Regions from separate parts of the Streptomyces thermoalcalitolerans genome, predicted to be linked through region 2. Evidence: riboswitches for the same ligand, from Rfam matches in the RefSeq annotation. Region 2 holds a riboswitch; each other region holds the start of a gene.
What was found. Region 2 has a riboswitch for cyclic di-AMP ahead of ABD224_RS21225 (M23 family metallopeptidase). Riboswitches for the same ligand answer to the same signal wherever they lie in the genome.
Positions count from the first base shown of each region.

Region 1: linked by a shared signal. The riboswitch ahead of ABD224_RS20990 (M23 family metallopeptidase) and the one ahead of ABD224_RS21225 (M23 family metallopeptidase) in region 2 are both predicted to bind cyclic di-AMP.
Region 3: linked by a shared signal. The riboswitch ahead of ABD224_RS23710 (NlpC/P60 family protein) and the one ahead of ABD224_RS21225 (M23 family metallopeptidase) in region 2 are both predicted to bind cyclic di-AMP.

Region 1 is NZ_BAAAHG010000039.1:55,726-59,996, forward strand. Features, by position in the region: gene ABD224_RS20980 (carboxymuconolactone decarboxylase family protein) at 1-261, shown strand, start outside; gene ABD224_RS20985 (SGNH/GDSL hydrolase family protein) at 461-1,246, opposite strand; gene ABD224_RS20990 (M23 family metallopeptidase) at 1,436-2,398, opposite strand; cyclic di-AMP (ydaO/yuaA leader) riboswitch at 2,403-2,557, opposite strand; gene ABD224_RS20995 (alpha-galactosidase) at 2,863-4,271, opposite strand, start outside.
Region 2 is NZ_BAAAHG010000040.1:38,555-42,825, reverse strand. Features, by position in the region: gene ABD224_RS21230 (PrsW family intramembrane metalloprotease) at 1-583, shown strand, start outside; gene ABD224_RS21225 (M23 family metallopeptidase) at 782-1,816, opposite strand; cyclic di-AMP (ydaO/yuaA leader) riboswitch at 1,826-1,981, opposite strand; tRNA gene ABD224_RS21220 (tRNA-Met) at 2,242-2,315, opposite strand; gene ABD224_RS21215 (dihydrofolate reductase family protein) at 2,381-3,532, opposite strand; gene ABD224_RS21210 (MMPL family transporter) at 3,993-4,271, opposite strand, start outside.
Region 3 is NZ_BAAAHG010000051.1:35,011-39,281, forward strand. Features, by position in the region: gene ABD224_RS23710 (NlpC/P60 family protein) at 65-2,077, opposite strand; cyclic di-AMP (ydaO/yuaA leader) riboswitch at 2,087-2,259, opposite strand; gene ABD224_RS23715 (SOS response-associated peptidase) at 2,387-3,133, shown strand; gene ABD224_RS23720 (AI-2E family transporter) at 3,352-4,271, shown strand, end outside.

The sequences.
Region 1 (4,271 bases), on a different contig from region 2:
CCGCTGGAGCGCGACGTCATGGAGTACGCCGAGGCCATGACGGCCACGCCGCCCACCGTGGACGACGCCTTGGTCGCCCGGCTGCGCGACCGGCTGGGCGAGCCGGCCCTGGTGGAGCTGACGGCGATGGTGGCACTGGAGAATCTGCGCTCGCGCATCAACTCCTCCCTCGGCCTGACCAGTCAGGGCTTCAAGGATGCGTGCGAGGTGCCGGGAGCCGTACCGGGCGCGAATGCGAACGGGGTTGCCGTGCGGGAGTGACGCGTGAGGCCGGGTCTCGTCCCACCCTGGTGAAGCGGCGGCCGTGGCGAGGTCGTCGTGGGGCGAGACCGCCGTGACAGGGACAGGGAGTGCGTGAAAGGGGTGCGGCATGTTCTCCCGCGCTCGGCCCGGCGCCGGGCGGGCGAGGTGCTCGTCCGGGAACCGGGCCGGGCGCGGGAGACGCCGGACGCGGCGGCCGTCAGGCCACCGCCGCGATCCGCATTTTGATCTCCTCCGGCGACAGGGTGCCCTTGGGCTTCACATGGTCGCCCGAGGACTCGCCGCGCAGCCGGCGGCCGATCCACGGCACCAGGTACTCGCGCGCCCAGTGCACGTCGTCGCGGCGGATCTCCAGCGTGCCGCGCGGCGGCATCGGAGGCCAGGGCTGTTCGGGGTCGGCCGGGACGTCGATGCCGAGGACCTGGCCGGCGCGCAGTGCCACGCGCGTGTGTCCCTCGGGTGAGAGGTGCAGGCGGTCGTCGTCCCAGGCACGGCGGTCCTGGACGCTCTTCAGCGACCACAGGTCGAGCACCGGGCAGCCGTAGCGGTCGGCGATGGCCCGCACATGCCCGTTGTAGGTGGCGATCTTGCCGCGCAGGTGCTTGAGCAGGGGCACGCCCCGGGTGTCGAAGCCGGTGGTCACCATCACGGTGCCCGCGGCGGCGGTGAGCCGGGCGACGGCCTTCTCGAAGCGCTCGGCCACGTCGTCCGGGTCGCCGCCGGGACGGATGAGGTCGTTGCCGCCCGCGCAGAACGAGACCAGGTCGGGGGCGAGTTCGATGGCCTTCGGGACCTGCTCCTCCACGATCTGGTCGAGCAGCTTTCCCCGTACGGCGAGGTTGGTGTACTGGAAGTCGCCCTCAGGCCGCCGATCGGCGAGCAGTACGGCAAACCGGTCGGCCCAGCCGACGAACGCACCGTCGGGGCCGGGGTCGCCGACGCCTTCGGTGAAGCTGTCCCCCACTGCCACGTACGACCCGATCACTGGTCTGTTGTCGCTCTTCGAATCGTCTGCCATATCAGCCCATGATTCACCTTCGAATGTGACCTACGCGACCGTAGGCAGAGGTTGACGGACGGTGAGATTAGCCACGGCACGTCCGTCGGTCACCCCTGGAACGGGCCGGCCGTCAAAGGTGACGGCCGGCCTCGGCCAAGGGGAGGGCGGCGGCCGTCAGCCCAGGGTGGCGCCGCGCGCGCGGAGGTAGGCGACCGGGTCGATGTCCGAGCCGTAGTTCGGCGTGGTACGGATCTCGAAGTGCAGGTGCGGGCCGGTCACATTGCCGGTGGCGCCGGACAGGCCGACCCGCTGCCCCGTGCTCACGCTCTGGCCGGCCGAGACGGAGATCGACGACAGGTGGGCGTACTGGGCGTAGTGGCCGTCGTTCAGCCTGATGACGACCTGGTTGCCGTAGGCGCCGCCCCAGCCCGCGGAGACGACCGTGCCGGCACCGACGGCCCGGACCGGGGTGCCGGTCGGGACGGCGAAGTCGACACCGGTGTGGTAGCCGCTGGACCACCTGCCGCCGGCCACGCGGTAGCCGGTGCCGACTCCCTTGCCGGCCACCGGGAAGGTGAAGCCGGTGGAGACCCTCTCCGCGGTCTGGGGGGCCTGCTGCGCCTTCGGGGCCGAGGACAGCTCGGAGGCGGACTTGGAGGTGAGCTTGAAGGAGGGCGCGGCGGACGGCTTGGAGGACGGCGTGGAGGAGCCGCCGGACGCCGAGGACGTGGGCGCCTTGGCGGTGCCGGCCGACGCGGCCCTGCCGTCGAGGACGAGCTTCAGGCCCGGGTGGATCAGCGACGGGTTGTCACCGACGGCCTGGCGGTTGTCCGCGTAGAGCTTCTGCCAGCCGCCGCGGATGCCGTGCTCGTCGGCGATCGTGGAGAGGCAGTCGCCGGTCCGGACGGTGTAGATCCGTACGCCCGTGCTCTCGGCGGCGGTGTTCTTCCCGGTCACCGGCTTGGCCGCCGGCACGGCCTGCACGGCCTTTTCCGCCGCGGAGTGCGCGGGGGCCGCGTGCGCGCCCGTCGCCGAGACGAGCGGGAGGGCGAAGGCGGCGCCACCGGTTCCGGCGGCGAGGAGGGAGCGCGTGAGACGACGGGTCTTCGGACGACGGTGCTTACCCTTCGCGGGCATGGGGCATTCCTCTCCGGCGCCTGCGAGGTGAGCTGTCGGGTTCGGGCTGGAGCTGCCCGGCCGCACAACGCGGCTTCACCCCGAGCCTGTTCCGGAGAACCGGACCAGGCGGTGAATCGTGGGTCCCCCGCTCCTGCCGTGCACGGGTGGGTGTGCGGGTCCCCGGACGGCGGCAGGACTCGGCGTCCGTCCGGATCGGTGTGGACCGTAGGCGACCGGCACGCACAGGGACAAGCAGATGATCCCCTTTTCCTCGCCTTTCGCATGATCCATCACGGGGACCGGCCATCACACCGCGTGAATTCGATCTTCTGTCCGCCCCTCAAACCGCTGGATGCACAACGGGATTACGTGGACACGGCAAGAAACGCACCGTCACCACTGTGAAACGTGTCACGCGAGCGGCTTCAGCAGGCCTTATTTAGGGGCAAGTTCACCGTAAATGCGCAATTCAGACAGAAGGGTTAGACGCGACAGAGACGGATGACTGTCGCATCGACATCGCCCCGTAGCCCGGTGCGCATCCCGTGGTGCAGCAGCACGGCCCCCCGGTGCACCTCCCCGGTCTCCCGGCAGACGTACGACGCCGCCGGGTCGAGGCCGCGCAGCCGCAGCGGGGGCGGAGGCTCGCCGTAGTGCTGTGCCTGGAGCCAGGCGAGGACGACGGTCTCGTCCCCGAGGACGTACTGCACCGCGCTCAGCCCGCCGTGCGGGGGCCGCAGCCGGTACAGGTCGCCGCGCTGGACCACGGGCCGGATCTCCTTGTAGAGGGCGATCCAGTCCCGCGCCTCGGCCAGTTCCTCCTCCGTCCACCGGCTGAGGTCGCCGCCCACCCCGAGCACCCCGGCCATGGCGCTCACGAACCGGAAGCGCAGCCCGCTGACGCGTCCCGACAGGACGTTCGGGCTGTCGGTGACCCAGGCGGCCATGACCCGTGCGGGGTGGAGATGACTGAAGCCGTGCTGGATGGCGAGCCGGTCGAGCGGATCGGTGTTGTCGGAGGTCCACACCTGGTCCGTACGGGACAGGATGCCGAGATCGACCCGGCCGCCGCCGCCCGAGCAGGACTCGAAGGCCACCCCCGGGTGCGCGGCCCGCAACCGGTCCAGCAGGGCGTACAGCGCGCGCACATGGTCGACCCACAGGCGCTGCGGGTACGGGTCCCCGGGCCAGCCCGCGTCGGTGAAGCAGCGGTTGAAGTCCCACTTCACATAGTCGATCGGGGTGCCCGAGAGCAGTCCGTGGAGCTGTTCCCACAGGTACTCCTGGACATCCTCGCGCGCGAGGTTGAGCACCAGCTGATGGCGGAACTCCGTCCGCCTGCGTCCCGGTTGGTACTGCACCCAGTCGGGGTGCGCGCGGTACAGGTCGCTGTCGGGGCTGACCATCTCCGGTTCGACCCAGATGCCGAACTGCATCCCGAGGCCGTGCACATGGTCGGCGAGCGGCTTCAGACCGCCGGGGAACCGGTCGGGGTTGGGCCACCAGTCGCCGAGTCCGGCGCGGTCGCCGGTGCGGGCGCCGAACCAGCCGTCGTCGACCACGAACAGCTCCACACCGATCTCCGCCGCCCGCCGCGCCAGCTCCCGCTGCCGTTCCTCGCTGATGTCGAACCCCGTGGCCTCCCAGGAGTTGTAGAGCACCGGCCGGTCCCGGTCCGCGTCCGGGACGACGTACGTCCGCTGGTAGGCGTGCCAGGCGCGGCTCGCGCCGCCGTGGCCGCCGTCGCTCCACAGCCCGGCGAAGACGGGGGTGGTGTACGACTCCCCGGGCCGGAGCATCAGCAGCCCCGAGTCGTCGTGTCCGGCGCCCCCGGTGATCTGCACGCGCGCGTGGGGGAGCTGGGCGACGGCGATCCGCCACGACCCGGACC
Region 2 (4,271 bases):
GCTGTGGAACGGCTCGGCGTCCTTCGGCGCCTACGGCTTCCTCGCGGTCTACGCCGCCTTCATGGTGCCCGCGTTCGGACTGCTGACCTGGCTGGTCGTCTGGGCCCGGCAGCGGAAGCTGAGAACCGTGCGCGAGGAGCTGCCCGTGTATGTCGCCGCCGGCTGGCTCACCCCGGCCGAACCGCACGCCCTGGGCTCCATGCGGGCCCGCCGGCTGGCCCGGAACCACGCCCGGCGCCACTTCGGCAGGCCCGCGGCGCGGACGGTCACCGAGTACGAGAGGTACGCCACCGCGCTGGCGTTCCTGCGGCACCGGGGCCGCCGGGGGCGGGCCGGTGCCGACTTCGCCCTCCGGGAGCGGGAGCTGCTGCACGAGCTGTGGCGCAGGCGGGAGACAGCGCAGCCCGCCCTGAACCAGGCGGCCAGGATGACGATGCCGGTGGCCGCGCGGCCCTGGCCGGTGCACGGGATGCACGGGGTGTACGGGGTGCCGGTGCGGCCGCCCGTGTGGCCCTCCGGGTACGGGCCGTACGGCCCGGTGGCACCTCCTCCCTGGTACAACCCGTACCGGACACAGCCGTAGAACCGCGGAAGGACGCGGACGATCCGGGGCAGGTCGCGCCGAGGTCCGTACCGGTCCGTACCGGCGCGCTGATCCCGTCCCCGGCCGGAAGGAAGCCGTCCGCCGGTGCTCACCCCGCACACGCCGCCGCCCCCGCTCGGTGGTGCGCCGAGCGGGGGCGGCGGTGTCGGTCAGGGGATCGTCCGCCGAGCGGACGGATCAGGGGTTGAGGCCCTTGCTGCGCAGCCACGCGATCGGGTCGATCCCGTCCGCCTGGCCGTTCGGGTGGACCTCGAGGTGCAGGTGCGGCCCGGTGACGTTGCCGGTGGCGCCCACACGGCCGATGACATCGCCCGTGTTGACCTTCTGCCCGACGCTGACGTTGATCGACGACTGGTGGCAGAACCACAGCTCGGTGCCGTCGTCGAGGGTGAGGATCGTGCGGTAGCCGTAGGAACCGGCCCAGCCCGCCTCGGTGATGGTGCCGCTGTGGACCGCCTTGATCAGGGTGCCGGTGGGCGCGGCGAAGTCGGCGCCGGTGTGGTAGCCGGAGGACCACATGGAGCCGGCCTGACCGAAGGACGAGGTGATCGTGTACGAGGAGGTCGGCAGCGTGTACTGCTTGGCCAGCTCGGCCAGCCGCGCCTCCTCGGCCTTCCGCGCGGCCTCCTCCTCCGCCTTCTTCTTCTCGGCGGCGGCCTTGGCCGCGGCCTCCTTGCGCGCCTTCTCCTCGGCCTCCTGGGCCTTCTTCGCGGCAGCGGCCTCGGCCTGCGCGAGGGCCCTGGCCTCGACCTGGGCCTGCTGCTGCTCGGCCTGCTCCATGATGCGGTTGCGCAGCACCTCACCGGCGTCGACGGTGCCCTGCGCGGTGTCGGCGGTGCTCACGCCGACGCTGCTGAGTGCGGTCGGCGAGCCCGCGGGAGCCTCGGGGGTCTCCTCGAACAGCGAGCCCACGGAGGGCAGGTCGGGCACCGAGATGGACACCGGCGGCTTGTTGGTGTTGGCGCTGGCCATGCCGCCCGCGCCGACGGCGGCGATGACGCCGACACCGAGCACCGTGGAGCTGCGGGCGAGTCCGCCGCCGCGCTGCTTGGCGACGCGGTGCCGGCCGCGCGTCGGGCGGATGGACTCCGCGGTGGGGTTCCACTCCTCCCACGGTCCCTCGTCGGCACGCCGGCTGCCGTAGCCGAAGGTCTCGATGCCGTGCCGGTCCGACACGAACGGGGCTTCTGGGGCCAGCCGGTTGGACGCCACGAAGGCGCACTCCTTTCCTTCCATCGCCTGCCGGGTTAGCTGACGGGTTCGGAGGGGAAGGTCTCCTACGCGCGTCAACCGACCGTGCTTCCACGGTGGTTGGGCTCGATTCACCCCAAGTTGTTGGTTCCCCGGCTCCCTTGCGGGACTCGGCGCGCACGGAGCCGTCTCTTGTGACGGCTGGGACGACCGCGCTCTGCGTTATCGGACGTTAATAGAACCGAGGCCTCGATTCCAAGCCGTTCGGCTTGATCGTTCAGCCTTCTTGGCCAGAACTTATGGCCCATGAATATGGAAAATGGGGCAAGTTGACCGCATGGACCGGCCGTATGTCAGGAAAACCACGCGCCACTGTGTCCTACTGCACACCCGGGAAACGTTCGGGGCCGGAACCCCTCGAGGGAGTTCCGGCCCTGAACCTTCAGTAGCGGGGACAGGATTTGAACCTGCGACCTCTGGGTTATGAGCCCAGCGAGCTACCGAGCTGCTCCACCCCGCGTCGGTGCACCTCCAGTGTACGACATGCGCGGGACAGTGTGCGCACGTATTCCCCCCGGGCCCTCCTCAGCCCTCCTCAACTCCCTCTCGGCCCAGCAGATGCCGGTTCGGCCCCTTGGCCGCCTCCTCGAACTCCGGCACCACGACGACCTTCACGCCTCCGGCCGTCAGCACCCCGGCCCCGTCGGCGTCCTCGACGAACGTGTCCGGTTCCCGCCAGGCCGTGACCACCCGCCGTACCCCCGCGTCCAGAATCAGCCGGGCGCACGGACGCGGCCGGGAGGAGCGGCGGGCGCATGGCTCCAGACTGCTGTACACCGTGGCGCCGGCCAGCCGCGGATCCGCCGGATCGACCTTGGCCAGCGCCGCCTCCTCCGCGTGCGCGGCCGGGTCGCCGGCCTCCCGTGAGTGTCCGCGGGCGAGTTCGGTCCCGTCGGCGGCGACCACCACCGCGCCCACGCTGAACGCGGTCCGCGACGGCGGGCACTGCGCGGCCAGCTCGCACGCGAGCCGCAGCCAGTGCCGGTCCGCCGGTACGACACGGTCCGCCGTGCCGGGCGCGGTCGGCTCGTAGCGCATGAGGACGACGTCCTCGATGGCCCGTGTCTCCACCAGCCGCAGCCGCCCGCCCTGGTAGGCCCCGGGCCCGAACAGCCGCGGCGCCCTGGGATCGCCCACGAACAGCGGGGCGAGCACGAGCTGCATCTCGTCGGCGAGCTCCTGCTGGAGCAGCTGCGTGTGGACGGTCCCGCCGCCCTCCACCATGAGCCGGCGCACCCCGCGCACATCGTGCAGGTGCTCGAGCAGCGCGCCCCAGTCGAGCGCGGTGCCCAGGGACACCACGTCGGCGGCGATGCCCGCCTTCCGTGCCCGCCGCGCTCCCTCGTCGGTCGTGCAGAGCACCTTCTCGCCGCCCGTGTGCCAGAAGCGCGCCCGCGGGTCGAGCTCCCCGGACGCGCTGACCGCGACCTTCAGCGGGTACTCCGCCCGCCCGGCGGCCACCCGGGCCGCCCGCCGCTGCGGCGAGTTCACCAGCAGCCGCGGGTTGTCGGCCCGGATCGTCCCGGCGCCGACGAGAATCGCGTCCACGGACGCCCGTACCTCGTCGACCCGGTCGAAGTCGGCGGGGCTGGACAGCAGCAGCCGCTCGGGGCCGGTGTCGTCCAGATACCCGTCGAGGGAGACGGCGGCGGACAGCAGGACGTACGGGTGGGGCATGGACGCACTCTCTCTGGGCGGACGGTCTCGGGGCCGGCTGGCCCGCTCCCAGTCTGCGCCAGCCCCGAACGCCTCCGGGAAGCTCCCGGACGACGTACGGCCGTACGCGGCGCCGACGCCGGGGCGGACGGCACCGGGGCGTACGTCCTCACGCACCCCCGCGTCCCGGGCCCGACGCTACGGGTCCGGCGAGCGCCGCCGCACAACACCATCTGCGCCGGCACCGGCGCCGGCCGCCCGGCGCGCTCCGCGCCCGGCGCGACCGGTCCATGGCATCGCACCCCGGGAGCGGGTGCGCGGCGCGAGTGCCCGGGAGCGGGGGTGCGGACGGAACCAGGCAGCGAGGGTCACCGGTATCAGGAGGTAGCCGAATCGGGTGGCGGGGGTGCGCCACGGCCCTCCCCCGCCGGCGGGCAAGGGAGGGAGCCGTTTACGTGCAGGGCGCCGGGGCCGGGGTGGGTCAGCCGTCGCGCAGGCCGGCCTTGGCGTGCAGGCGCCGCAGCGGTGCCGGCGCCCACCAGTTCGCCCGCCCGCACAGCTTCATGACCGCCGGCACCAGGATGCCGCGCACCAGCGTGGCGTCGACCAGGACGGCCAGGGCCAGGCCCGCCCCCAGCAGCTTGAGCAGGCTCAGCTCCGAGGTCGCCAGCGCCCCCAGGACACTCGCCACGACCAGGGCGGCAGCGGTGATCAGCCGGCCGGTGTGGTCGATGCCGAAGACCACCGCCCGCGTGTTGTC
Region 3 (4,271 bases), on a different contig from region 2:
AACGGAGGCCTCCATTCATGCGACTCATGCGACAAGCCGCCCGACGAGGGAGGACCTGAGGGGCTCAGGCGGGCCGCACCGCACTGTGGATGGCCTGCGGGCCGGCGAAGAAGATCGACTCCTCGCGTATCGACGCGCCCGGGCTCGGGGCATGGACCATCTTGCTGTCGCCGGCGTAAAGACCGACGTGGTTGACCTCCTTGTAGAAGAAGATCAGGTCTCCGGGCCGGAGGTCGGCGAGTTCGATCGGCGTGCCGAAGCCGGCCTGCTCGGTGGCTGTGCGGGGGAGTTCCACCCCTGCGGTCCGCCAGGCGGCCTGGATGAGGCTCGAGCAGTCGTACGAGTCCGGCCCGGTCGCCCCCCATACGCACGGCTTGCCGATCTGCGCACGGGCGAACTCGAGCGCCTTGGCGCCCTTCCGCTCGTAGGAGGCCGAGGCCGATGCCTCGGCGGCGCCGGGAGAGCCGGACGCGGTGTCCCCGGCCGCTCCCTGGCCGGCGGCCTGACTGGCGTCGAAGAGCGAGTTCCCGTCCAGGGGCGGGGTGGTGTCGAACATCCCGGTGGAGCGCTGCTGCCACTGTGCCGCTCCCTGCTGAGCGGCTTGCTGGGACAGCAGTTCGCGGGCCTGGGTGAGCTTGGTCTGCCACTGGCCCTTGGACGCCCTCTGCACCGGCTGCCGACGGCCGGCCACCGAGGCGCGCGGTGTGCCGGGGGCCTGCGGCTGCGCCCCGGCCGCAGGCGGGGGCGTCATCGCGGACCCGGCAGCGGGAGCGGGCTGCGCAGGACCGGCGGCCGGCGGTTCGATCGGCCCGGTGGGCAGGACGCCCGTGGAACCGGTGGACTGCGGCTGCATGGACCGGCTGGTGAGGGCCTGCATGGAGCCGGTGGTCTGGGGGTCCATGGTGCCGGTGGGCAGGACGCCCATGGAGCCGGTGGGTTGGGGTTCGGTGGATCGAGGGGGCAGTGCCTCGACGATCCCTGTGGTGGGTTCCATGCCGCTGGTGGGCAGGGGGTTCGTGGAACCGGTGGACGGGGGTTGCATGGACCGGCTGGTGAGGGCTTGCATGGAGCCGGTGGTCTGGGGGTCCATGGTGCCGGTGGTGAGGGCTTGCATGGAGCCGGTGGTCTGGGGGTCCATGGTGCCGGTGGGCAGGACGCCCATGGTGCCGGTGGTGGAGGTGTCCGTGGCACCGGTGGACGGAGGCTGCATGGACCGGCTGGTGAGGGCCTGCATGGAGCCAGTGGACTGAGGATCCATGGTGCCGGTGGTGGGGGCGTCCGCCGCTCCGGTGGAGGGAGGCTGCATGGACCGGCTGGTGAGGGCCTGCACGGAACCAGTGGACTGAGGATCCATGGTGCCGGTGGTGGGGGCTTGCATGGAGCCGGTGGTCTGGGGGTCCATGGTGCCGGTGGGCAGGACGCCCATGGAGCCGGTGGTGGAGGTGTCCGTGGCACCGGTGGACGGAGGCTGCATGGACCGGCTGGTGAGGGCCTGCACGGAACCAGTGGACTGAGGATCCATGGTGCCGGTGGTGGGGGCGTCCGCCGCTCCGGTGGAGGGAGGCTGCATGGGCCGGCTGGTCAGCTCCCCGAGGGGGGCGGCCGGTGGGGTGGCAGGTGCCGCCATGGGCAACTCCCCTGCCGGCGCGGCCGATGCGGTGGCAGGGAGCGCGGGTGCCGGCCCGGCCTGCGCCGGACCTGCGGTCAGCTCCAGCCGGGACGACCCGCCCTCCAGGCCCCGTCCCTTCAGGGCGTCCGCCGCACGCTTGCCGGGCGTTCCGGTACGGGAGTCGGCGCGGCTCGGCATACGGTCGGGCGGCAGGGCCGCCGGAACGATCGGGCCGAACTGGGCGCGCGCCACGTCGAACCACCGCTTGGTCAACTGCTCGAGGGCCGGGTCGGATTCCGGGGAACCGCCCCGCGACCCCGAACCACCCCGCGCACGCTGCTTCTGGCTCATCACGCGGGTGGCATTGAGGTTCCCCGTGGCCCTCTCCGCCTGGTCGTAGAGGCTGTTGAGCCGCTGCTGCACCTCGGCGGGACTGGGTTTGTCGTCGCTCGGTCGTTCCGGCGCCAAGGAAGACGCACTCCTTACCATAGGCCGCCCGCCGAGTCAGCTGCCGGGTTCGGGCGGATGTTCTGGGAAGGCGTGCCCCGCGGCTCCTGTCCGAAGGGACGGGGAAGCCGATTCACCCCGATGCCGATCGGGTCCCCGGCTCCGGATGCCGTGGGGCGTACCGGACTCGGCGGAGGTCGCACGATCCGACGGGACTCGCCGGAGGCAATCGTGCGGCCTGGACGTCAACTTAGCGAACGTGTGTGCCTCATGTGAAGATTGAAGTGCGATATGTCCGATACGTAAATGTGATCTTTCTTGGATAGGGCCATGTGCGGTCGTTACGTCTCCACCCGCAGCCCCGAGGACCTGGTCCGGCACTTCGGGGTCACCGAGTGGAGTCCGGAGGAGGCACTGGAGCCCAGCTGGAACATCGCCCCGACCAACCGGGTGTGGGCCGTACTGGAACGCGCCCCGCGGGAGAGCCGCGAGGAGGCCGCCTCCGTGCGCAGGGAGCTGCGGCCGCTGCGCTGGGGTCTGGTCCCGCCCTGGGCGAAGGACGTGCGGATCGGCGCCCGGCTGATCAACGCGCGGGCCGAGACCGTGCACGAGAAGCCCGCCTTCCGCCGCGCCTTCGCCCGGCGCCGCTGCCTGCTGCCCGCCGACGGCTTCTACGAATGGCAGCAGGTCCCGTCCGGGACAACCGGCAAAACCCGCAAGCAGCCCTACTACATCAGCCCCGAGGACGGCCGGCTGATGGCGCTCGCCGGACTGTACGAATACTGGCGGGACCCGGAGGTGGAGCGGGACGACGACCCCGCCGCCTGGCTGACGACCTGCACCATCATCACCACCGAGGCCACCGATGCCGCCGGCCGCATCCACCCCCGCATGCCGCTCGCCCTCGATCCCGAGCACTACGACGCCTGGCTCGACCCCCGTCACCAGGACCCCGACGAGCTGCGGGAACTGCTGAGCCCTCCGGCGGGCGGGCACCTCGGAGCCCGGCCCGTCTCCCCGGCCGTCAACAATGTGCGCAACAAGGGCCCCGCCCTGCTGGAGGAGCCCCCGCCGTGACCGGCCGGCCCACCGGTCGGCCACCGGTGCCGGCCCGCCTCGCGCGACGCCGTACGCCGGACGGGCATCCGTTCCCCCCGATGCCCCGACGACCGCCCGACCGGACGAACCGCACCCGCGTCCCCGCCCCCTCGGCCCTTACCGTGCTCTGGACGCGACCGTCACAGGCGGCGTGAGGACGGTCCGGAGGTGACGGCCGGTCAACAACGGGAGGCACGGTGGCGGATGCGGGCGGTCCGGTGCCCGAGCGGGGCCGCAGGCGCCGGGCGGGCGGCACCGTGCTGGGCAGCCGCCCGGCGTACTCCGTACGCCTCCCGCCGCGCGCCCGGCCCGCTCCCGCCGCCACGAAGGCGGAGCGCACGGTCCCCTGGCTGCGCATCGCCGCCGCCTACGCCTGGCGGATCATCCTCGTCGGCATCGTCGTCTACGGCGCCTTCACCGTCCTCGGCCGCTTCCAGCTCATCGCCGTGGCCGTCTTCCTGGCCCTGGTCGTCACCGCGGTCCTGCGCCCTGCGGCCGACCTGCTGCACCGCTTTCTGCCACGGCCGCTCAGCGTCGCCGTGGCCCTGGTCGGCAGCCTGCTCGTCCTGCTCGCTCTTCTCGCCCTCGTGGGCAACACGGTGGCGGGGCAGTGGGCGAAGCTGGCGGGCGAGTTCGGCGGCGGCGTCCACCGGATCGAGCAATGGCTCGAGCGCCCGCCGTTCCGGATCAGCCCGGGCACACTCACCGACCTGTGGAAACAGGCCCTGTCCTATCTGTCAACCCACCGTGCCGGCCTGCTCGACACGCTCCTGAGCGGGCTCGGCCGGCTCGTGGAACTGGTCACGGCGGGTGCCCTCGCCCTCTTCCTGTCCGTCTTCTTCATCCACTCCGGGGAGGAACTCTGGCGATGGGCCGGCGACGAGCTGCTGCCCCGCGGGGCCCGGCCGGTGTGGGACCGCGCGGGGCGGGCGGCCTGGTGGGCCTTCTCCGGATACACCCGCGGCATCATCGTCGTGGCCGCCGTCAACGCCGTCCTCGTCGGTGTCGCTCTGCTGGTGCTGCGCGTCCCGCTCGCGCTGCCGCTGACGCTGCTGGAGTTCTTCGCCGCGTTCGTGCCGCTGGTGGGGTCACCGGTCGCGCTCGGCGTGGCCACGGT